DNA from 3 places in the Hymenobacter sp. 5317J-9 genome. Region 3 is predicted to be linked to each of the others. Evidence: riboswitches for the same ligand, from Rfam matches in the RefSeq annotation. Region 3 holds a riboswitch; each other region holds the start of a gene.
What was found. A riboswitch is a leader RNA that binds a small molecule or an ion and turns the genes downstream of it on or off. The one in region 3 is predicted to bind S-adenosylmethionine.
Positions count from the first base shown of each region.

Region 1 (6,967 bases), 450 kb from region 3:
CCTCGATGAAGTCGATGGCGTAGTTGCGGTGCTCGTCCATGCCCGTGCCCACGGTCAGGATGTTGGGGTCGAAGATGATGTCGGACGGGTCGAAGCCCACTTCCCACACCAGAATATCGTAGCTGCGCTGGCAGATTTCGATGCGGCGCGCCAGCGAATCGGCCTGGCCGTCCTCATCAAAAGCCATGACCACCACGGCGGCTCCGTACTGGCGCACCGTGTGGGCCCGCTCGCGGAAGGCGGCTTCGCCTTCCTTCAGCGAAATCGAGTTTACGATGCTCTTGCCCTGCACGCATTTCAGGCCGGCTTCGAGCACGCTCCACTTCGAGGAGTCAATCATGACGGGCACCCGCGCAATGTCGGGCTCCGAGGCGATGAGGTGCAGAAAAGTCGTCATCACCTGCTCCGAATCGAGCATGCCCTCGTCCATGTTGATGTCGAGTACCTGGGCGCCTTCTTCCACTTGCAGGCGGGCCACGGCCAGGGCTTCCTCATACGCGCCGGTCCGGATGAGGCGGGCGAAGGCACGCGAGCCGGTCACGTTGCAGCGCTCGCCCACGTTCACGAAGAGGCTTTCCTCCTTGATGGTAAACGGCTCCAGGCCGCTCAGGCGGGTAGAAGGAACATGCTCGGTAGGCAGCTGGCGGGGCTGGTATTTCTCGGCCAGCTTGCTCAGCTCGGCAATGTGCTGGGGTGTGGTGCCGCAGCAGCCACCCACCACCGTCACGATTCCTTCTTTCAGATACTCCTCCACCAGCGCGGCAAATTCCTGGGCCGATTCGTCGTAGCCGCCGAAGGCGTTGGGCAGGCCGGCGTTGGGGTAGGCGGAGATGTGGACGTCGGAAATGCGGCTCAGCTCCTGCACGTACTGGCGGAGCTGGTCGGCCCCGAGGGCGCAGTTCAGGCCCACGCTCAGCAGCGGCAGGTGGCGAATGCTGTTCCAGAAAGCTTCTACCGTCTGGCCGCTCAGGGTGCGGCCCGAGGCGTCGGTGATAGTGCCCGAAATCATGACGGGCACTACCCGGCCGCCTTCGTCGAAGAACTTCTGCACGGCGTAGAGGGCCGCTTTGGCGTTCAGCGTGTCGAAGATAGTTTCGATGAGCAGCGTGTCGACGCCGCCATCCACGAGGCCGCGCACCTGCTCCAGGTAGGCGGTGGCCAGTTCATCGAAGGTCACGGCGCGGAAGCCAGGGCGGTTGACGTCGGGCGAGAGCGAGGCGGTGCGGTTGGTGGGGCCCACGGCGCCGGCCACGAAGCGCGGCCGCTCGGGCGTGGCAAACTCGTCGGCGGCCTCGCGGGCTAGGCGGGCCGACTCGTAGTTCAGCTCATACACCACGTGCTCCAGGCCGTAGTCGGCCTGCGCGATGGTGGTGCCGCTGAAGGTGTTGGTTTCCACCATGTCGGCCCCGGCGGCAAAGTATTCAGCGTGAATGCCTTTGATGATATCCGGCCGCGTGATGCTCAGCAGGTCATTATTGCCCCGCAGCGGCTTGGGGTGGTCGGCAAAGCGGGTGCCCCGGAAATCCTCTTCGGTCAGCGGGTGGCGCTGAATCATGGTGCCCATGGCGCCGTCGAGAATCAGCAGGCGCTGGCGAAGCAAATCGGGAAGCGGGGAGGGAGCGGGGAGGGTGGCAGTGGACATTTCTTTCGGGGTCGAATAGCTACGGTAGCGCGTATCCAGAAAGAAACCCGCGCAGCAAAGCACGGTTCCGGCTGTCATCTTCTTTCGCCAAAAAAGCGGCGAAACGGGAGTTGGCACCTACTCGCGGCAGGTTGCCAAGACGTCATCGGGCCCGGTCCCTCGGTCTTTCTGGATAGCAGCGTAGGGCGAAGATACAACCACCAGGGCTTGTCGCGTATGCGTTGGCTTGTGCATTGAATGAATAATTTGGCCCGACGCGGCACGAGCTGAAGTCGGCGCTACAGCGCCCACGCCGGCCACACGCTGCCCGCCGCAAACACGGCCGGCTCGGGCGGCAACTCCAAAAATGCAGTTGCCCCCACCAGCCCCATCATGTCGCCGGAACCACCCACGCGGAGCGGGGTGGCCAAGCGACGGCCTCCAGCGTCCACGGTCAGGCGCACGGGCACGAAGTGGGTGAGTTGGGGCTTGAAATTGATGTCGACGGTAAGCACGGCTGGTTGTGGGGCCTCGGCAGCGGCGGCAGTTTCGGGTGTGCCTGCGAACTGTTGCACGGCGCGCAGCCAGGGCCGCACGTAGCGGCAGGCCGTGATGAACGTTGAAACCGGGTTGCCGGGCAACCCAAACACTACCGGCCCGCCGGCCCGCGCTCCAAACCACAGCGGCTTGCCCGGCCGCTGCTGCACTTCGTGGAAAATTTCCTCGACCTGCAATTCACGCAACAGGCCCGGCAGGTGGTCGGCGCGGCCCTTGCTCACGGCTCCGCTCAGCACCACGGCATCAAAGCCTGCGCCCAAAATTTTGGTGAGACCATCGCGCAGCTCCGCCACGTCGTCGGAGAGGTGGAACAGCGAAACGTCGGCCCCGGCCTGGGCAAACAGCGCTTGCAGCGCGTACACGTTGGAACGCCGTATCTGGTGCGCCAGGGGCTTTTCCCGAATGCCCACCAGCTCGTTGCCGGTGCTCACCACGGCCAGGCGCGGGGCGCGCAGCACGGCCAGCTCGGCAGCGCCCACGGTGGCGGCCACGGCCAGCTCGGCGGGTCCCAGGCGGGTGCCGGCGCGCAGCAGGGCATCGCCGGCGCGGCGGTCGGCGGCCTGGTGGTGGATGTTGACGCCGGCCGCATCGGGCGTCGGAATCTGAATGCGGGCGCGATTGTCGTGCAGCAGAATGTCCTCGTAGCGAATCACCGCATCGGCCCCGGCGGGCAGCACCGCGCCCGTCATCACCTCCACGGCCTGCTGCGGGCTGGGCAGCGGGCGGGCGGGCTCACCGGCATACTGGGCGTGGGCAATGTCGAATTCCGTCTGGCCCCCGGCCCAGGTGGCAAAGCTCACCGCAATGCCGTCCATCGCCACCCGGTTGAAAGGCGGAAAGTCGCGGTCGGCCACCAGCGTTTCGGCCAGGATGCGGCCGGCAGCGTGGGGCAGGGCCACGGTTTCGGGCGGCAGCGGGCGGGCCGTGGCAAGGACGCGGGCGGTGGCTTCGGCGGGGGAGAGCATGGGTGGGTGAGTTAAGAGTTAGGAGTGGCCGTCATGCAGAGCGCAGCGAAGCATCTTTACTGCACAACGCAGTCTAATTATCGGGATTAGTGGTGGCGGTAAAGATGCTTCGCTGCGCTCTGCATGACGTTCTGCGAATAACGCTTTGCCAACGTAGCGCCTATGGAATCAGCCGGTCTTGGCGCAGCTTCGCAAATAAATCGAAAAACGAGTCCTCCGTGCTCTGAAACACGGTGAAGCCGCGCTTGCGGCTATTGGCCATGTCCGTCATCACCTCGATGGGGCGGCCCAGGTCCAAATCCGTGTGCCAGGGCGAAGCCAAGCGGCTTAAGTCAGCTTCGGCCAAACCGTTTTTCGTGGCGATTTCGCGCCACAGCTCCGCATCGCCGGCCATCTCGGCTTCGAGCGGGTGAATGCTGCCATCGAAGCCCACGGCCTCCACGCCAAACCACTCGGCTAGGCGGCCCCATAGCTGGCTCCAGCGGAAAACGTCGCCGTTCACCACGTTGTAGGCCTCGTTGCGGGCGGCTTCGGTGGTGGCAGCCCACACCAGCTGCTTGGCGATAACGCGGGCATCGGTCACGTCCGACAAGCCTTCCCATTGCGCCTGCGAACCGGGCCAGCGGAAGGGCCGCCCGGTGGCCTTGCAGATGCTCGCATACACGGCCAGCGTGGTGCCCAGGTTCATGAGGTTGCCCACGGCCTTGCCGATGATGGTGTGTGGCCGGTGGATGCTCCAGGTGAAGCCGTCGCGCGCGGCGGCGGCGTACACCTCGTCTTCTTGGGCGTAGTAAAAGTTGTCGAGCGCCAGCCGGGGCTGCGACTCGCGCAGCGGCGTGGGCGGCGGCATGCCCCCGCTCACGTAAGCCTCAAACGGCCCCAGATAGTGCTTCAGGCCGGTTACCAGCGCTACGTGCTGCACCGAATGTTTCGGGCCCAGCACGGCCAGCAGGTTGCGCACCATGGCGCTGTTCACGCGGATGTTTTCGGCCTCGGTGTCGTTGCGCATCCAGCTGGTGATGAATACGTGCGTGGGCCGGAGGTCGGCCAGCGCAGTTTCGAGGCTGGCGGGGTCCAGCAGGTCGGCGGCCACGGGTTGCAGGCCGGCAATGCTGGTATCGGGGCGGCGGGCCAGGCCGTAGGTAATCCAGTTGTGGGCCAGCAGCTCCTGGGCCAGGTTGCTGCCGATGATGCCGCTGGCACCTACTACTAAAGCGGTATTGGTCATACTAAATTTCGGGATGAATGGGGCGGCCAAGAAGGGCCGACGCGGCAGAATTAGCCGGGGCATTGGGGCCCGTTTAAGCCCGCGCTTCGTTGAAAACGGCTGCCGCGACCAATAGTTTGCAGCAAAACAATTTGCGGCCGGGTTGGCTAAGTGAGACGTAGCGCGGACTTTTAGTCCGCGACACCACCAGCCTTGCGTTGGCGCAGACTGAAAGTCCGCGCTGCACTTCCGCCAACGATTTGGTGCCATTACGCGTCTCTACAGCCCTATGCTAACCAAGAATTTCACCCACGTCAACGCCGCCAATCAGCCTACTATGGTGGATGTCGGCCAGAAAACGCCCACCCGCCGCGTGGCCCGCGCCCACTGCCGCGTGGTGCTGGGCGAGGAGCTGCTGAGCCGGGTGCAGGCCGGCGAAATGCCCTCGCACAAAGGCCCGGTTATTCACACGGCCATCCTGGCGGGCATCATGGGCGCCAAAAAAACGGCCGACCTCATCCCGCTCTGTCACCCGCTGGGGCTCGATGATTGCAGCATCACCATCGAGCCCGACGGCCCCGATGCCCTGCGCGTGGTGTGCACCGCCGTGGTCACGGGCCGCACCGGCGTGGAGATGGAGGCCCTGACCGGCGCCACCGTGGCGGCCCTCACCATTTACGACATGTGCAAGGCCTTTTCGCACGATATTGCCATTGATAGTGTGCAGCTTATCGAGAAAACCGGCGGCAAGAAGGATTTTCACCGCGCCGAAAATTCGTAAATTCCGACATGGATAGTTTACCAAGCCCAACCGCAACACGAACCAAGCACGCGGCCCTCGCCCGTCCCGACGTAGGCGACTTTGGCCGCCACGAGCTGGCCATTCTGGGAGCGCCCTGCGGCGACATTCAAATGCTGGTGGCCCGCCTGCTGCCGCACCTAGCCCCGCAGCTGCGCGTGGGGTACGTGGATGCCGACCACGCCGCCGGCGACGCTGCCGCGGCCGAAGAACCAGCCGAAACGGCCGCTAAGCCCGTGCCCTACGTGGCCGCAAACGGCCTCTCGGCCGAGCTGGTCGATAAAATCACCTACCGCCAGCTCAACCTCACGCGGGCCCTCGACCGCTTCACGCAGCCCGAGCTGCTGGCCCACGAAAGCGTGGTGCTGGTGAATGGCAACCACTTCCGCGCCCGCCAGCAGGTCGTCATCGTCGACCCGCGTAAGCCCTTGGACAAGAAGCTTGACCGCCTCACCGACGTGCGTCTCATTCTCCTCGCCGATGGGCAGACCGAGCTGCCGGCCGTGCTGCTCGAGCACCTCAGCGCCGCCCCGCTGCCGCCCGTGCTGCCACTGGCCGACACGGCCAAAATTGCGGCCTTCATCCGGCAGTGGTACCAGCTGGCGGTGCCGGTGCTGCGCGGCCTCGTGTTGGCCGGTGGCCGCAGCGAGCGCATGCAAACCGACAAGGGCGCCCTGCACTACCACAGCCTCGACCAGCGCCAGCATACCGCCGCGCTGCTGGCCGAGTTCTGCCCCGACGTGCGCGTGTCGGTACGCCCCGACCAGGCCGGCGGCTTGCCCGCCGGCCTCACGGCTCTGCCCGACACCTTCCTGAACCTGGGCCCGCTGGGCGGCATCCTGTCAGCCTTGCAGGCCGACCCCAACGCGGCCTGGCTGGTGCTGGCCTGCGACCTGCCCTTCCTCACCCGCGACACGCTCGAATACTTGGTGAGCAACCGGCAGCCGAGCCGTATGGCCACCTCGTTCCGCAGCCCGTGGGATGCGTTTCCGGAGCCGCTGGTGAGCATCTGGGAGCCGCGCAGCTACGGGCAGTTGCTGCGGTTTCTGGGCCTGGGCTATTCCTGCCCGCGCAAGGCGCTTATAAACTCCGACATCGAGCTGCTGGCCCCGCCCGTGCCCGCCGAGCTGCGCAACGTGAACACGCCCGCTGAGCGCGCCGCTGCTGAGCAGGAACTGCTGCGCTGACCGCCAGACCTGAAGCAAACCCATGCCGGCTAACAACCTGAAAGCCTGACTGCCACCTCGGCGGCTAGGCTTTTTCTTGCGTCATGGGTATAGCAGACGAGGGGAAAAAGGCGTTTAAAGCACGGCTTGGCACACTTTTCGAATAGCGCCAGCCAAGGTTTATTCCTTCACTTGCTATCCTTATCATGAAAAAAATCATCGTTCCAGTTGCCGCGCTGCTAACCGTGGCCGCTGTTTCTTCGGCCCGGGCGCAGGACGTGCGCTTCGGCCTGCGCGCCGGCGCTAATTATTCTAACTTGGCCGGCGACATCAAAAACGAATCGACCTACAACAACAAAGTCGGCTTCCTGGGCGGCGTGATGCTGAACGTACCCGTGCTGGCCGACGGGTTCCTGTCGGTGCAGCCCGAGGTGCTGTATTCGCAGAAAGGCTTCGAAAACAAGCCCACCGAATACACCAACCTATTGGGCGCTAAGCAAAAGCGCGAGGGCCAGGTGAACTACAACTACCTCGACGTGCCGGTACTGCTGAAAGTGAATGCCGGCGGCTTTATCGTGGAGGCCGGCCCGCAATATTCCTACCTCATCAGCTCCAACAACGAAACCAAATACACCACCACCCCGGCGCTAG
Region 1 is NZ_CP095050.1:937,276-944,242, forward strand. It holds gene metH (methionine synthase) at 1-1,642, opposite strand, end outside; SAM riboswitch class I at 1,714-1,821, opposite strand; gene MUN81_RS03770 (molybdopterin molybdotransferase MoeA) at 1,921-3,144, opposite strand; gene MUN81_RS03775 (SDR family oxidoreductase) at 3,305-4,372, opposite strand; gene moaC (cyclic pyranopterin monophosphate synthase MoaC) at 4,641-5,132, shown strand; gene MUN81_RS03785 (NTP transferase domain-containing protein) at 5,141-6,337, shown strand; gene MUN81_RS03790 (porin family protein) at 6,523-6,967, shown strand, end outside.
Region 1: it holds a riboswitch for S-adenosylmethionine, as region 3 does, so the genes downstream of both, metH (methionine synthase) here and MUN81_RS02030 (O-acetylhomoserine aminocarboxypropyltransferase/cysteine synthase) in region 3, are expected to answer to the same signal.

Region 2 (6,967 bases), 1.7 Mb from region 3:
ATTAGGGTGAAATGCCGTCGGAAAGGCCCACGACATCGCAAAACCGAGGCGGGACGGCAAAAATAATTCCGAACCGTTGAGGCGTGGTCTTCATCTACGGGTAGTTTATGCCAATGGCACCTTTTGCTGGCTCAATGGCTCATCCCAGACCGGTCAACAGGCACGGCGCGCAGGTGAATGGCCCCGCTAACGGCGGCGCTTGGCGGCCAGCGGCCCAAACGGGCCGCTGGCAACCCACCGGCCCAGGCTCCGTAATTTCGGGCGCTGCCCGCCCCTTCGGCGTGCCCCCGCAGCTTCCTTTCCCACTCCTCCGCCCATGGCCCGAACCGTTGTAGGCTTATTCCGCTCCGCTACCGAAGCGCAGCACGCCGTCGAACAATTACTGACAGCTGGTTTTCAGCGCGCTGCTCTGGACCTGGCCACGCAGGACACGCTGCGGGCCGCGCACCTGACGCCCGAAGCCGACCCGCCCACCGAACCCCTGGGCACGGGTTTTATCCGCTTCTTTACCGACCTGTTTGCCGGCAACGAAAACGCCGATGCCCAGGCCCACATCAGCGCCGCCCGCGCCGACAGCGCCGTGGTGACCGTGAGCGCCGCCACCGAAGAGGAGGCAAACCGCGCCCGCCACGTCTTAGACGCGCACGGCGCCGTTGATGTGTACAAGCAAGCGGTGGCCGCGCCAGCGGGCGACGCCGACGATATAGTGGACCTAGAAGGCAGCCTCAGCCGCGTGCGCGACGATGCCGAACTGGATGCTAACGGCCTGACGACGCACTAGCCGGCATTGGCGCGTCGCCCTGTGCCAGGCGAAGCTTGCTGTGCTTCTTGCCGTAGCCGAAGTAGATGAGCATGCCCAGCGCCAGCCACACAATGAGGCGCAGCCACGTTTCCCAGGGCAGCGAGGCCATCATCACGAGACACACCACAATGCCCAGAATGGGCACCAGCGGCACCCATGGCGTGCGGAAGGAGCGCGGCGCGTCGGGGTTGGTGCGGCGCATAATCATTACCCCGAGGCAAACCATCACGAAGGCCAGCAGCGTGCCGATGCTCGTCATCTCGCCCACCACCGAGATGGGCACGAAGCCCGCAAACAGCGCGATGAAGGTGCCCAGCAGCAGCGTTGACTGCGCAGGCGTGTTGAACGTGGGGTGCAGGCGCGAGAACACCGGCGGCAGCAGCCCGTCCTTCGACATCGAGAAGAACACCCGCGACTGCCCCAGCAAATCGACCAGAATCACGGAGGTGTAGCCCACCAGAATGGCCAGAATCACAGCCGACGACAGCCAGGCGTACGGCGTTTTTTCGATGGCAATGGCCACGGGCGCAGCGCTGTTTTTGAACTCGGTGTAGTTGGCCAGGCCCGTGAGTACGTGGCCGAACAGCACGAACAGCACCGTGCACACCGCCAGCGAGCCGAGGATGCCGATGGGCATGTTGCGCTGCGGGTTCTTGGTTTCCTGGGCCATGGTGGCCACAATGTCGAACCCGATGAACACGAAGAAGATGACGCCCGCCCCGCGCAGAATGCCGCTCAGGCCGAACTCGCCAAACGTGCCGGTATTGGCGGGAATGTAGGGTTGGTAATTGGCCGGGTCGATGTATTGCCAGCCTAGCGCAATGAACACCAGCACCACGGCCACCTTCAGGGCCACCACCAGGGCGTTGAACCAGGCCGAGCCTTTGGTGCCGCGCGTGACGATGGCCGTGATGGCCAGCACAATGAGCATGGCCGGCACGTTCACGTAGCCGCTCACGGTGGAGCCATCGGCCAGCTTGGCGCTTTCAAAGGGCGACATCACCAGCCGGGCCGGAATATGCAGCCCGTACTTTCCCAGAAACTTGATGAGGTACTGCGACCAGCTGATGGCCACCGTGGCCGCCCCCACCGAGTATTCGAGCACCAAATCCCAGCCAATAATCCAGGCAAACAGCTCGCCCATGGTAGCGTACGAATACGTGTAGGCGCTGCCCGAAACGGGCACCAGCGCCGCAAATTCGGCATAGCACAGCGCCGAGAAGGCGCAGCCCACGGCGGCCACCACGAAGGAGAGCGTCACGGCTGGCCCGGCGTTGTTGGCCGCGGCAATGCCCGTGAGCGAAAACAGACCGGCTCCGATAATTACGCCGATGCCGATGGCAATGAGGCTGATGCCGTTGAGGCTGCGTTTAAGAGTGTTAGCTCCCGTTTCGGCCGCTTCAGCCCGCAGCAGCTCGAGTGATTTTTTTAACATGTAGTTGTTGAAATGCGCTGGTAAGGGCGCATAGAAAAAAGAACGTGCTGAGCGAAGTCGAAGCATCTCATGTGTGGCAGTAAACCAATCAATTGAATTACTTCTGCACGCGAGATGCTTCGACTTCGCTCAGCATGACGGCCTGTTGAAATGCATTGCGGTCAATAGCCAGTGCTACGCCAATACTTGAATAACCGACTCTGAAAACCGCTCCATCTCCTCCAGCTGCGGGCTGGCCTGTAACAGGAAGAAATCGACTCCCACCTGCTCGAAGGCACCAATGCGGTCCTGCAGCTGAGCAGACGTGCCGGTGAGGCCGGTGCGCAGGCCGCGGTTCGATACCGAGTAGTCGTGCAGCGACACCTGCTGCTCCAGCTGCGTGCCGGCCAGCCACTGCTGGTAATTGCCGTAGCCCGAGGCCGAGGCCTGCACGTTGGTAATGCGGTCCAGCTCCTTCTTCACGTCCTGCTCGTTTTCGCGCACAATGGCGTAGCCGGCCACGCCGAATTTCATGGGCGGCAGGCCTTTCTGTTCGCGGCGGCGGCGCATGTCGGCAATGCGGGCCCCGATTTGCTCCGGCGAGTCGCCGTGCATCACGTAGCCGTCGCACTGGCTCGAAATGAGGTCCTTAGCCGCTTCCGACTCGCCGCCGGCGTACAGGAACGGGGCTTTGGCGGGCTTGGGTTGCAGGATGTTGTCGGCCACCTGGTAATACTTGCCCTGGTAGCTGAAATGGTCCTGCTGCCACAGGTTGGTCACCACGTCGAGCCACTCCTTGGTGCGGGCGTACCGGTCGTCGTGCTGCTCGAAGTGCAGGCCGTACTTGGTGGCCTCATCGCGCCACCAACTCGACACCACATTGAGCGACAGGCGGCCCGGCGCAATCAGGTCGATGTTGGCGGCCTGCTTGGCCAGCAGCGCGGGGTTGTGAAAGGTGGGGCGCACGGCCACCATTATTTCCAGCTGCTCGGTTACGGCAGCCAGGGCCGAGGCTGTGCTCCACGCTTCCAGCGACGGCGCTTCGGTGCCCTTGATGTCATTGAGGTACAACTCGGCAATCAGCGTCAGGTCGTAGCCCCAGGCTTCACTTCGCTGCGCCAGCTGCTTCACGTAGCTCCAGTCGGTGGGCATCTGCTCGTCTTCGACGTTGCGCAGCCAGCCCCCGAAAACGGGCATCCAATATCCAAATTTCATTGTATAAAACGTTAATGGACTGTCGTGTCGAACGCAGTCGAAACACCCCTACCTGGTGAGTATCGACTTCGCTGCAACGAAGCGGTAGAGATGCTTCGACTGCGCTCAGCATGACGTTCTTGAGTTTCTGATTAACAGCTTAAGCGGTGGCCAGCTCGGCCCGTGCAGTGGTGGCCACGGCTGCGGGCAACTGCGCTTCCAGATAGTCCACGAAGCGGGCATAGGGGTCGAAACCCACCACGTTCACGGCGTCGGCTACGAAGTTGGACAGGGCGTTGATGTCGTAGAACAGCACGTCGCCGGTGCGGTCGTCAATCAGGTATTCGATGCCGCCCACGTCAATTTTGGCAGCGGCCACGATGCGCTCCACGGCCGCAATCACCTCCGCCGGCGGTGTGAAGGCTTCCACCTGAATGCCTTTCTTAGGCGCTTCGGTCAAGCAGAACTCGGCCGACTGCTCTTCCGGAATCTGGCAGATTTCGGCCGGGCACAGGTTGAAGCTTTCGCCGGTGGTGTACACCTTCATGGCGTAGAGAAACTTGCCGTCCAGCGTTTCGACGCGGTGGATGTTGCCGCCGCGGGGCGTCACGTACTCCTGCACCAGCGCGGTCTGGTCGATGCCGAGGTCAATCTGGTTGTTGTCGACGGCGGCCTGCAGGCCTTCAGGCGTATCGAAGCGGATGATGCCCGCGCCGCTGCCGCCGATGTTCACCTTCACCACGATGGGGAAACGCAGTTCCTTGGCCGCATCAATGGCCCGCGAAGCATGGTTAATCACAAACGACTTCGGGTACTTCAGCCCCAGCGACTCAAACAGTGACAATTGCCGGGCCTTGTTCGTCTCGATGGCCGTGGCCGCCGAGCCGTTGATGATGCGCGTGCCAATACGCTCCAGGTGCGTTGCGTAGCCCGCTGTATGAAAAATGCCCTGCCCGTGCCCGCGCAGGTAAGCCGACGAGCTCATACGGTTGACCACCAGGCTGTAGCGGCTTTCCTTTTCGGCGGGGTCGTAGAGGTGGTGGGCAGCGTCAATTTTCTCGTAGGGCAGCCCGCGGCGGTCCAGCTCGGCAAAGAGCGGCTTGAACCATTCGGGGTGTTCGAAGTAGATACCAATGGGCTTTTGAACAGCAGACATATCTGAAAATAAATGAGTTGAAGCGTAGATGAGTTGAAGCGTAGGCAAGCGAGCATGCTGCCCAAGGCAGGTGGAGAACTGGCAAAGCCCGAAATGAGACGATAAAGTGGCCACACAGCGCCTAGTGCTGTGCCAGGACCGAAAAAGACCGGAAACCGATGAATACACGCCCGCCGACGCCGCACACGGCGGCCCGGCGAAGCCAACTTGCTCCGGACTCGGCTTAGCTACCCGCGATGAAAAAGATGGAGCGGGTTAGGCCAGACAACAACAGCAACAACACGCCATGCCGGCGCAACGCATGGCAGCGGCGCGGGCACGAAAAGCAGCAAGAAAAGCGGGTTGGTTATTGGAGGCTTCCACGGCAACTTGTTTTTATATGGTCAGGAATTGGCACCTTGCCTGCGGTTGCAAGCGGTTGCCGGCGCGTCGTAGAGCCTGTCTCTCAGCGCCTCTGTATAAAAACAATCCTTCAGGGAGAAAGAATTGATACGGCAAAGATACAGCGAAAGCCCCCGACTTGTTCAAAATCGGGGGCTTTCGCTTTTTTTGAGCTGGCAGATGCGCGCTATTTGCGCAGGGCCAGCCGCACGCCGGCCATCAGCCAGCGGCCGGGCATTTGGGCGCCCAGCAGGTCTGAATACTGTGCGTTGAACAGGTTCTGGGCCTGTCCCACCACCCACACCCGGTCGGGCAGCAGCGCCACGTCCAGGCGCCCGTTGACGACCACGTAGCTGGGCGTCAGCTCCGCGTCGTTGACGGTGGCGCTGGGGGTGGTGCGCTGGCCGGCGCGCTGCTTATAGACTCCCCCCACGCCCACGCTAAAACGCCGGTGCGTCAGGCTCACGTTGCCGGTAATGAGCTGTTTAGCCACGTTGCTGAGGTACTGCGACACCACGTCGCCGGCCACGTCGAGGTGGGTATAGGTGTAGCCCAGGCTGCCGTCAAGGCGCAGCTGGGGCGTGAGCTGGGCGCGGGTGGTGGCTTCCAGCTCCAGGCCCCGGGTGGTCACGGCAAACAGGTTTTCGGCCAGCCGATAGGTAGCGGCGGGGTTCAGGTTGGTGAGGCCTGTCGTCTCAATTACCTGGCTGCCCGACTGGCCCACGTAGTCAATCAGGTTGCGGCCGTAGCGGTTGAAATAGGTGGCGCGCAGCGTCAGGGCCGACAAGGGCTGGAAATCGAGGCCACCCTCGTAGCTCCAGGTGCGCTCGGCGCTCAGGTTGGGGTTGCCGATATTGAAGCCGCTGGGCACCGTGCCGGGCCGAATGGACGAGTAATACTGCTCCGTAAAATTGGCCGCCCGAATGGCGCGGCCCACGGCGCCGCGCACCGTCAGCTTCTCGCTCACCTGCTGGCTGGCGGTGAGTTGGGGCACCACCTCGGTGCCGTAGGCCTGGTCGTGGTCGAGGCGCAGGGCGGCCGTGAGGCTCAGGCGATTGGTGGGCGTGAGGCCGGCCACGGCGAATGCGCCTTGGTGCCACACGGCGTGGCGGCCCTGGTCGTTGCTGCGCACGGCGCGGCGGTCGGCCTGGCCGCCCAGCGTCAGACGCACTTTATCTGAGAGCGTGAGCTGGTGCTGGCCCTGCACGTTGAGGTAGTGCATGAGGTGGCTGCTGGCCACCGAAACGGGCGTGTACTGGTAGTAATCGGTGCTGGCGGTGCTCACCAGCTGCAGCTCGGTGCGGGCGCGGGCGTTCCAGTCGTAGCGCAATTGGCCCTGATACCAATCGCGCGAAGTGATTTCGCGGGCGCGGTCGCCGGCCGCAGTGGTATAGAAGTTCTGGGCGTTGTAGTCGCGCCGGTCGAAGCTGGCGCGGGCGGCGGCGCTCAGCTTTTCGCTAATCTGGTAAGCCCCCGACAGGGAGTAGGTATTGAGCCTAAAATCGTTGCGGCCGCCGCCGGGCAGATTGAGTTGCTGGCCGCTGGCCGTGTTGTTGAGAATGCCACCGGCCAGGCGCAGGCCTTTCTCCTGCCCGTAGAAGCCGGCGTTGGTGCTTTTCAAATCGTACTCGCCGGCTAGGAAAGTGCCGCCCAGCTCCATGGCATCGGGGCGGTGGGTGGCGGCGAAGGTCTTGGTCACGATGTTGACGAAGCCGCCCACGGCGTCGGGGCCGTAGAGCGCCGCACCGGGGCCGCGCACCACTTCAATCTGCTCAATCTCGGCCGGCGTGATGGGGAAGTAGCCCGCAAAATGGCCGGTGAGCGGGTCGTTGAGTCGCATGCCGTCCAGCAGAATCAGGACCTGGTTGAAGGTGGAGCCGCGCAGGGTGATGTCGGCCTGGGTGCCGAAGTTGCCGCGACTCTGCACCTCCAGGGCCGGCAGCAGTCGCAGCAGGTCGTCGAGCGAGGCCACGGGGTACTGGCTCAGCGTGCGGCCCGGAATTACTGACACGTAGCGGCC
Region 2 is NZ_CP095050.1:2,207,936-2,214,902, reverse strand. It holds gene MUN81_RS09190 (hypothetical protein) at 317-781, shown strand; gene MUN81_RS09185 (amino acid permease) at 759-2,237, opposite strand; gene MUN81_RS09180 (LLM class flavin-dependent oxidoreductase) at 2,412-3,431, opposite strand; gene MUN81_RS09175 (hypothetical protein) at 3,571-4,566, opposite strand; SAM riboswitch class I at 4,939-5,031, opposite strand; gene MUN81_RS09170 (TonB-dependent receptor) at 5,135-6,967, opposite strand, start outside.
Region 2: it holds a riboswitch for S-adenosylmethionine, as region 3 does, so the genes downstream of both, MUN81_RS09175 (hypothetical protein) here and MUN81_RS02030 (O-acetylhomoserine aminocarboxypropyltransferase/cysteine synthase) in region 3, are expected to answer to the same signal.

Region 3 (6,967 bases):
CGTGGGCGCCGGCCAGGGTTTCGCCGCTTTCGAGCAGTAAATCGGGCAGGTGAAAAAGATGGTCTGACATGGGGAAACAGGTAAAAAAGTCGTTGTAGAACCAGCGCACGAGGCTAGCCCTCGGTATCTCACCCCCATCTTTCTCCAACAAACTGCAGGAAAGTGGGCCAGCCCGTGGACTGGTTCTACATCGACTGACAAGCAAAAAGCCGCCAGCGAGACTGGCTCCGGCCCACCAGGGGTGGCCCGCCGACGGCCATGGGGTTTACACTTCCAGCGGCTGAGCGTGCTCCAGCTCGGGCTCGGTCACTGCCTCGCCTTCGGTGGGCAGGCTGGCCGTGTTGCCGATGGCGTCGAACGCCGCCTGCAAATCGGCTTTGATGTCCTCGAAATGCTCAATGCCCACTGAAAGGCGCAGCGACGTGGGCGTGACGCCGGCAGCCAGCTGTTCCCCTTCGCTCAGCTGCTGGTGCGTGGAGGCCGAAGGCTGAATGATGAGCGTCTTGGCGTCGCCCACGTTAGCCAAATGGCTGATGAGCTTGAGGTTGTCGATGAACTGCGTAGCCGTTTCCTTCGAGCCCTTAATGCGGAACGAAAGCACGCCGCCGAAGCCGCGCTCCAGGTACTTCTGCGCCAGACGATGCGAAGGGCTGCTGGCCAGGCCGGGGTAGTTCACGCTTTCTACCTGCGGGTGCTGCTCCAGCCAAGTGGCTATTTTAAGGGCGTTTTCCACGGTGCGCTCCACGCGCAGGCTCAGGGTTTCGAGGCCGATGAGCAGCTGCCAGGAGTTGAAGGGGCTAATGGCCGGACCGAAGTCGCGCAGCCCTTCCACCCGCGCCCGGATGATGAAGGCGATGTTGCCAAACGGCCCGCCTTTGCCAAATACATCGTTGAAAACCAAGCCGTGGTAGCCGTCGCTGGGCTCGGTGAACTGCGGGAATTTGCCGTTGCCGAAGTCGTAGGTGCCGCCGTCCACAATCACGCCGCCGATGCTGGTGCCGTGGCCGCCAATCCACTTCGTGGCCGACTCCACCACGATGTGCGCGCCGTGTTCCAAGGGCCGGAACAGGTAGCCGCCCGCCCCGAAAGTGTTGTCCACAATCAGCGGCAAATCGTGGCGGTTGGCAATGGCCGCAACGGCTTCAAAATCAGGAATGCTGAAGCTGGGGTTGCCAATGGTTTCGAGGTAAATGGCCTTGGTGTTTTCGTCAATCAGCTCCTCGAAGCTGGCTGGGTTGTCGCCATCGGCAAAGCGTACTTCGATGCCCAACCGCTTGAAGGCCACCTTAAACTGGTTGTAGGTGCCACCGTAGAGGTAAGACGAGCTCACGAAGTTGTCGCCGGCCTGCAGGATGTTGTTGAGGGCAATGAACTGCGCCGCCTGGCCCGAGCTGGTGGCCAGCGCCGCCACGCCGCCTTCCAGCGCCGCCACGCGCTGCTCAAACACGTCGGTGGTGGGATTCATCAGGCGGGTGTAGATGTTGCCGAACTCCTTCAGGGCGAACAGATTGGCCCCGTGCTCGGCGTTCTTGAACACGTAGCTGGTGGTTTGGAAAAGGGGCACAGCGCGTGAGCCGGTGGTGGGGTCGGGCTGCTGGCCGGCGTGGAGTTGCAGGGTTTCGAAGTGCAGGGATTGAGCGGACATGATGCGGAGATGTTTGAAGGTTGAAAACCGTAATGAGTTGATTGGAAGAAGCGCTAAGCAGCTTGCATAGAGGCGTTTACAGCGCGATGAAACCCCCGGGTAAGCCCGTGTTGAAGCGGTGGGCCGAGGTCCGCCAACGGCCCCGAAAGGGCGCGCGGCAGCCCCGAGAAGCCACCAGAAAATCCAGAAAGGAGGGGAGGGGGTGCCTAAGCCGAAATCAGCTTAGCAACAACACGGGCAGCAACAGCACATTCGCATTCGAGCGAACGGGGCGGCCTGCGTGCAACGGCTTGGAGCCGAAACGAAAAAGCCCGAAACCTGGGCGCGCAAAGCAGCCGAAGGAGTCGGGTGGAAGAAGGCGGAACGAGAAGTATTTTCCATGGCACTCGAGTCATATGCCCCAGCGCGGCCAAAACCGCAGTGGGTAGGAATTGGCACCTTTCACAGGAAGGAAGGTTGCCAGCGGGTCAGGGAGCCTAGTCTCTCGCCGCTTCTGTATAAAACTTAAAAACTGCCCGCCGTTAGCAGGGAGTACCGGGTTGGTGAGGGCAAAGGTAAGCGAGAAATTTTTTGATGGGCAAGCGGTGGGGGCGAAATAAATTTTGTGGGCCGCTTATTCAAGCCGTCATGCAGAGCGCAGTGAAGCATCTCGCGTGCCACCGCTAATCAATTGATTACTTCCACGGGCAAGATGCTTCGCTACGCTCTGCATGACGTTCTTTTAACTCGCAGCGCTGCCCGACCAAACGCAAAAAAGCCACCCTGAAACAGAGTGGCTTTTCTCACCTTTTTTCTGCAAAAAAGTACCTAGAGACTAGGTAGGGTTAACACCTGACCAACTTCAATATGGTCGGGGTTACTGCCGATAGTGGCCTTGTTGGCCTCGTATATCTGATGCCACTTGGCGGCGTCGCCGTAGTGGTGTTTAGCAATTTTAGACAGCGAATCACCGCTTACCACGGTGTACGAATCGCCGGCAGTGGCTGGATTGGCACCGGCGGCATTTCCAAAAAAATCAGTGCCGCCAGCAGCCGGCTTTGCTGCGGGCTCTGCGGGTTTTTGCTCGCCTTTGTCGCTGAGAAAATCAAAGAGTCCCATGGATTTGTTCCGTTTAATGAAAAAAAAGTTTGAATGAGCCGCCCCGCGGGGTAGCCGACAGGGCCCATATACGGGCCGCTGCAGATGAGGTTACGGCGTAAACTCTTTTGCTTGTGGCTCGTAAGCCGACGAGTTTGCAACCGCAGGCTTTCTCATTCTTTCACCATTCTTTTTTTTATGCTCATGAAACTTCAGTCCCTTTTTTCGCTCCGTTATTTCGCCAGCCTGCTGCTGTTGGTGTCGTTGTTTGTCACGGCGTGTGGCAACGACAAAGGCAAGGTAGAAGGCGTGAACATGTTGTACGGTACCGACAGCAAGGTATGGAAAACTGCTAAGGAAACCGATGCCAGTGGCGACAAAGTAAAGCAAACCGACGCGCAAAAACAGCAGGAGCTTCACGTTTTTGCCAACGGCAACTACACCATGACCGACGGCGCCGCCGGGGCCGTGTCGGGCAAATACACCTTCGACCAGGCCGGTAAGACCATCACCTTCACCCCCGAAGGCAGCGCTACGGCCAACACGTTTGCGGTAGAAACCCTCACCGACGACAAGCTCACGCTGAAGTCGGCCGACGGCGCCACGCTGATGCTGGAAAAGGATTAGTCGCTAAAACTGATGCTGCCAAAAAGCCCCGGGCCGTTGCGGTCCGGGGCTTTTTTTATGTTCGGTCAGGCAGCGTATTTTGCTGGGGCCGTTTGCCAAATACCCGCGTCACCCAGCGCGGCAGGAACACCAGTCCCAGTACCAGGTACAGGTAGTAGGTCACGATGCGGTAGAGGAAAACCAGGAAGCTGGTCATGGTGGCCGTGCCGATGAACTTGCCGAAAAACGTGGGAAAGGCGCCTTCGGCAATGCCCGCGCCGCCCGGCGTGATGGCCACCAGCAAGATGACTTTGTAGGTGATGTTGCGGGCAAAAATGAACAGGAACGTGCCCGAATCCATGGGCACGAAGGCGGCAATGAGGCAGCCAATGATGGCGTAGCGAGCCGTCCAGACGAAGGCCGTGCTCACGCTGGCCCGCCACCAGTAGGCCGGGCCGTTGCCGCGCAGCTGGGCCGAGGCGCGCACCATTTCCTGGCCGTGGCGGTAGGCCGTGCGCCGCCAGCGCCGCAGCACTGGCAGCGAAAACAGCCGCACCAGCAGGCGCCGCACCGATTTGGGATTGACGAAAATGGCGTACAGCATCAGCCCCGCATAGAGCGTCACAAACAGGTAGCTTACCCCAAACGCCACCCGTAGCGTGGCCACAAAACCCGTTTGCAAGGCCTCGTGGGGGTAAAGGCCGGCCCCCGCAATGAGCACCACCAGCGGCACCATCACCACGTAGTAGAGGTTGTCGAGCAGGGCCGTTACCATGATGTAAGCCAAGCCTTTACCCAGCGGAATGCCCTCTTTTTCCAGAATAAACGGCGCCGCGCCCGTGCCGCCCTGCCCCGAGGGCAGCACGCACGACGCGAATTCCCAAATCATAATTACGTCGAGCGCCTGCCGGTAGGTGAGCTCGGTTTCGGCGATGTGGCGAATGCGGTAGATGTAGCCCAGGTCGCGGGCGGCCAGCACCAGCACGGCCACGGCCAGCCAGCGCCAGTCGGCCTGGGCCAGCGGGGCCAAGTCGCCGGGCTTGTAGCTCCGCCAAAACAGGTAGCCCACCACCAGCAGCCCCAGCGCCACCGGCAAAATGAGGCGCGACGGCCGCAAACGCTGCAAAAAATGCGCGTCAGAGTCGGCTGCGGAAGAAGGCGGGTGGTTAGGCATTGAGAATGATGAACGCCGGGCAAAAGTAGGCGCCGGCCGCCGCGTTGGCGCGGGTTAACAAAAACGGGAAGCCGGCCACAGTGGAAGCAGTGCTAGTACTTCGGCTGTGCCCGGCTTCCCGTTTTTTAGGCATCAGGCGCTGCTACGGGCGGCCGCCGGGGCTGCCGGCCGGCGTGGTGCCGTTGGGCGTGGTGGTGCCCGGCGAGGGCGCGTTGGCGGGCGCGTTCACGGGGTTGGTGGGCTGGGCCGGGGCCGGCGTGGCCGGGCGGCGCGTGGTGTCGGCCGGTTGCGCCGTGGGTGCTTGCAGGCCGGGCAGGGTGCCGGGCACCGCCGCCGGTGCGGTTTGGGACGAGTCGGCGGGGGCGCCGCTGGCAGGAGCTACCGGCTGGGCGCCGGGAGTAGCACCGGGCATGGCACCGGCCGGGCGGCCGGGGTAGCCGCCCGCCGGCGCACCCGTAGCGCCGGGACGCTGGCCGCCGGCCGGACGGCCACCGCCACCGGCGGGAGCACCGGCACCGCCAGCGCCGCCGGCGCCACCGGCGTCCAGGCCGCCACCGCCTTCGCCTTCGCTCTTCAGGTCGTCGTTGTTGATGCTCTTCGAGCGGCGCGGGGGCGTGGCCGTGAGCTTGCCGATGCGGTAGCTGAAGTTGACGCGGAAGCCCAAGATGTGCGAGGTGTTGGCGCTGGCCTGGTCAATGAGCGGCGACACCACCGTGTTGCGCACCGTGATGGTGGGCGTGAAGATGTTGTCAACCCCAAAGCCGATGCTGCCGCGCTTCTCGGCAAAGTCGCGCTTCACGCCCACGGTGTAGAAGCCCTGGCCGGACTGGTTGCCCTGCAGCTGCACCTGCCGGCCGCGGAAGCCGCCAAACGCCTGCACGCCCCACACCGGGGTGATGTTGTAGGAGCCGCCCACCCGGCCGCCGATGACAAAGCCCTCGTTGGAGGAGGCGAAGTTGCGGTCGGGCACGTTGTTGGTGAGGGTGGTGTAATAAAAGTCGGCGCCGCCGTTCAGGGTAAGCTTGCCGTTGTTGATGTTGGCGAAGATGCTGCCGCCGTAGGCATTCTGCTGGCCGATGTTGGCGTAGCTGGTCGACACGGTATCGATGCCGCGCACCGTACGCAGGGCCTCAATGGAGCCGGTGGTGTTGCGCACGAAGGTGCTGAAGCTCAGGTTCAGGCGCTTGTAGAAGGTGCTGTAGCCCAGTTCGTAGTTGTTGGTGTATTCGGGCGAGAGGTAGGGGTTGCCCTGGCTCACGTTCTTGGGGTTCTGCGCGTTCACGTTGGGGTTCAGGAACTGCAGCGAGGGGCGCTGAATGCGGCGGTTGTACGCCAGCTTCAGCACGTTGCCGTTCGAGAGCTTGCGCGAGAGGTTCACGCTGGGCACCAGCACGCCGTAGTCGGGAATGTTGGCCGCCTCGGAGCGCGCAAAATTGGCCTGAATGGTGGTGTACTCGTAGCGTACGCCGGGCTTCAGGGTGAAGCCTTTGGGCAGGCCCAGGGTGTAGGCGGCGTAGCCGGCCGTCACGTTCTGGCGGTAAGTAAACACGTTGCTGGCCGAGGTGAGGCCCACCGTGGGCAGCACTTCGCCCCCGGCGCCGTAGGAGGTGGTGGCGTAGTCCGAATTCACCCGCCGCAAAATGTTCTTGGCGCCCACTTCCAGAATCTGGGTTTTGCTGATGGGGTTCTGGTAATCAAGCTGAACCGTGTATTCTTCGTTGTAGCTCGGGTTATCGTTTTCGATGCGCGCCGGGCCGGGCTGCGTCGAGCCCAGAATGGTGTTCGTGAAGTTGTTGGTGCGGTCGTTGCGGCTGAACAGCGTGAGAATGCTGAGCTCGTGCTGCGGCTTTTCGAAGCTATGCGTGTAGGTCAGGCTGGCGTCCACGGTGCCCGAATTGTCTTTCGAGTAGGTGTCGCGCAGGTCGCTGCTGAGGGGCGTGCCGCCGGCCACCGTGCCGGCGTAGGTGTTGCGCAGCAGGCCGTCCTGGTAGTTGCTGCCGCTGCGCGTGCCATACGAAATAGACGCCTGCAGGGAATTAAACTTGTTGATGTCGTAGTCCCAGCCGAACTGGTAGCGCCCAAAAATGCCCTGGTTGCGGGTATCGGCACTTTGCACCGTGGTAGTAGCCGCGCCGGTGGCCAGGCTGCGCGTCACCTGCGTGTTGGTGAACTCGCCGGGCGTGTTGTACTGCGAGCGGCCGAAGCCGCCCAGCGAGAAGCCCATTTTGCCAGTGCGCAGGCTGCCCTGCAGGCCCAGGTTGGTGCTGCGCAGGCCGGCGCTCAGGTTCACGCCCAAGGTGGCGCCGCGCAGGTCGTTGGTTTTGGTGACAATGTTGATGATGCCGCCCGAGCCTTCGGCGTCGTATTTGGCCGAGGGCGAGGTGATGACCTCCACGGTCTTAATCTGCTCGGCCGGAATCTGCTTCAGGGCGTCGGCAATGCTGCTGGCCGCAATGGTCGAGGGC
Region 3 is NZ_CP095050.1:487,305-494,271, forward strand. It holds gene metX (homoserine O-acetyltransferase) at 1-70, opposite strand, end outside; gene MUN81_RS02030 (O-acetylhomoserine aminocarboxypropyltransferase/cysteine synthase) at 266-1,645, opposite strand; SAM riboswitch class I at 2,034-2,149, opposite strand; gene MUN81_RS02035 (LysM peptidoglycan-binding domain-containing protein) at 2,453-2,743, opposite strand; gene MUN81_RS02040 (hypothetical protein) at 2,927-3,349, shown strand; gene MUN81_RS02045 (lysylphosphatidylglycerol synthase transmembrane domain-containing protein) at 3,405-4,502, opposite strand; gene MUN81_RS02050 (TonB-dependent receptor) at 4,645-6,967, opposite strand, start outside.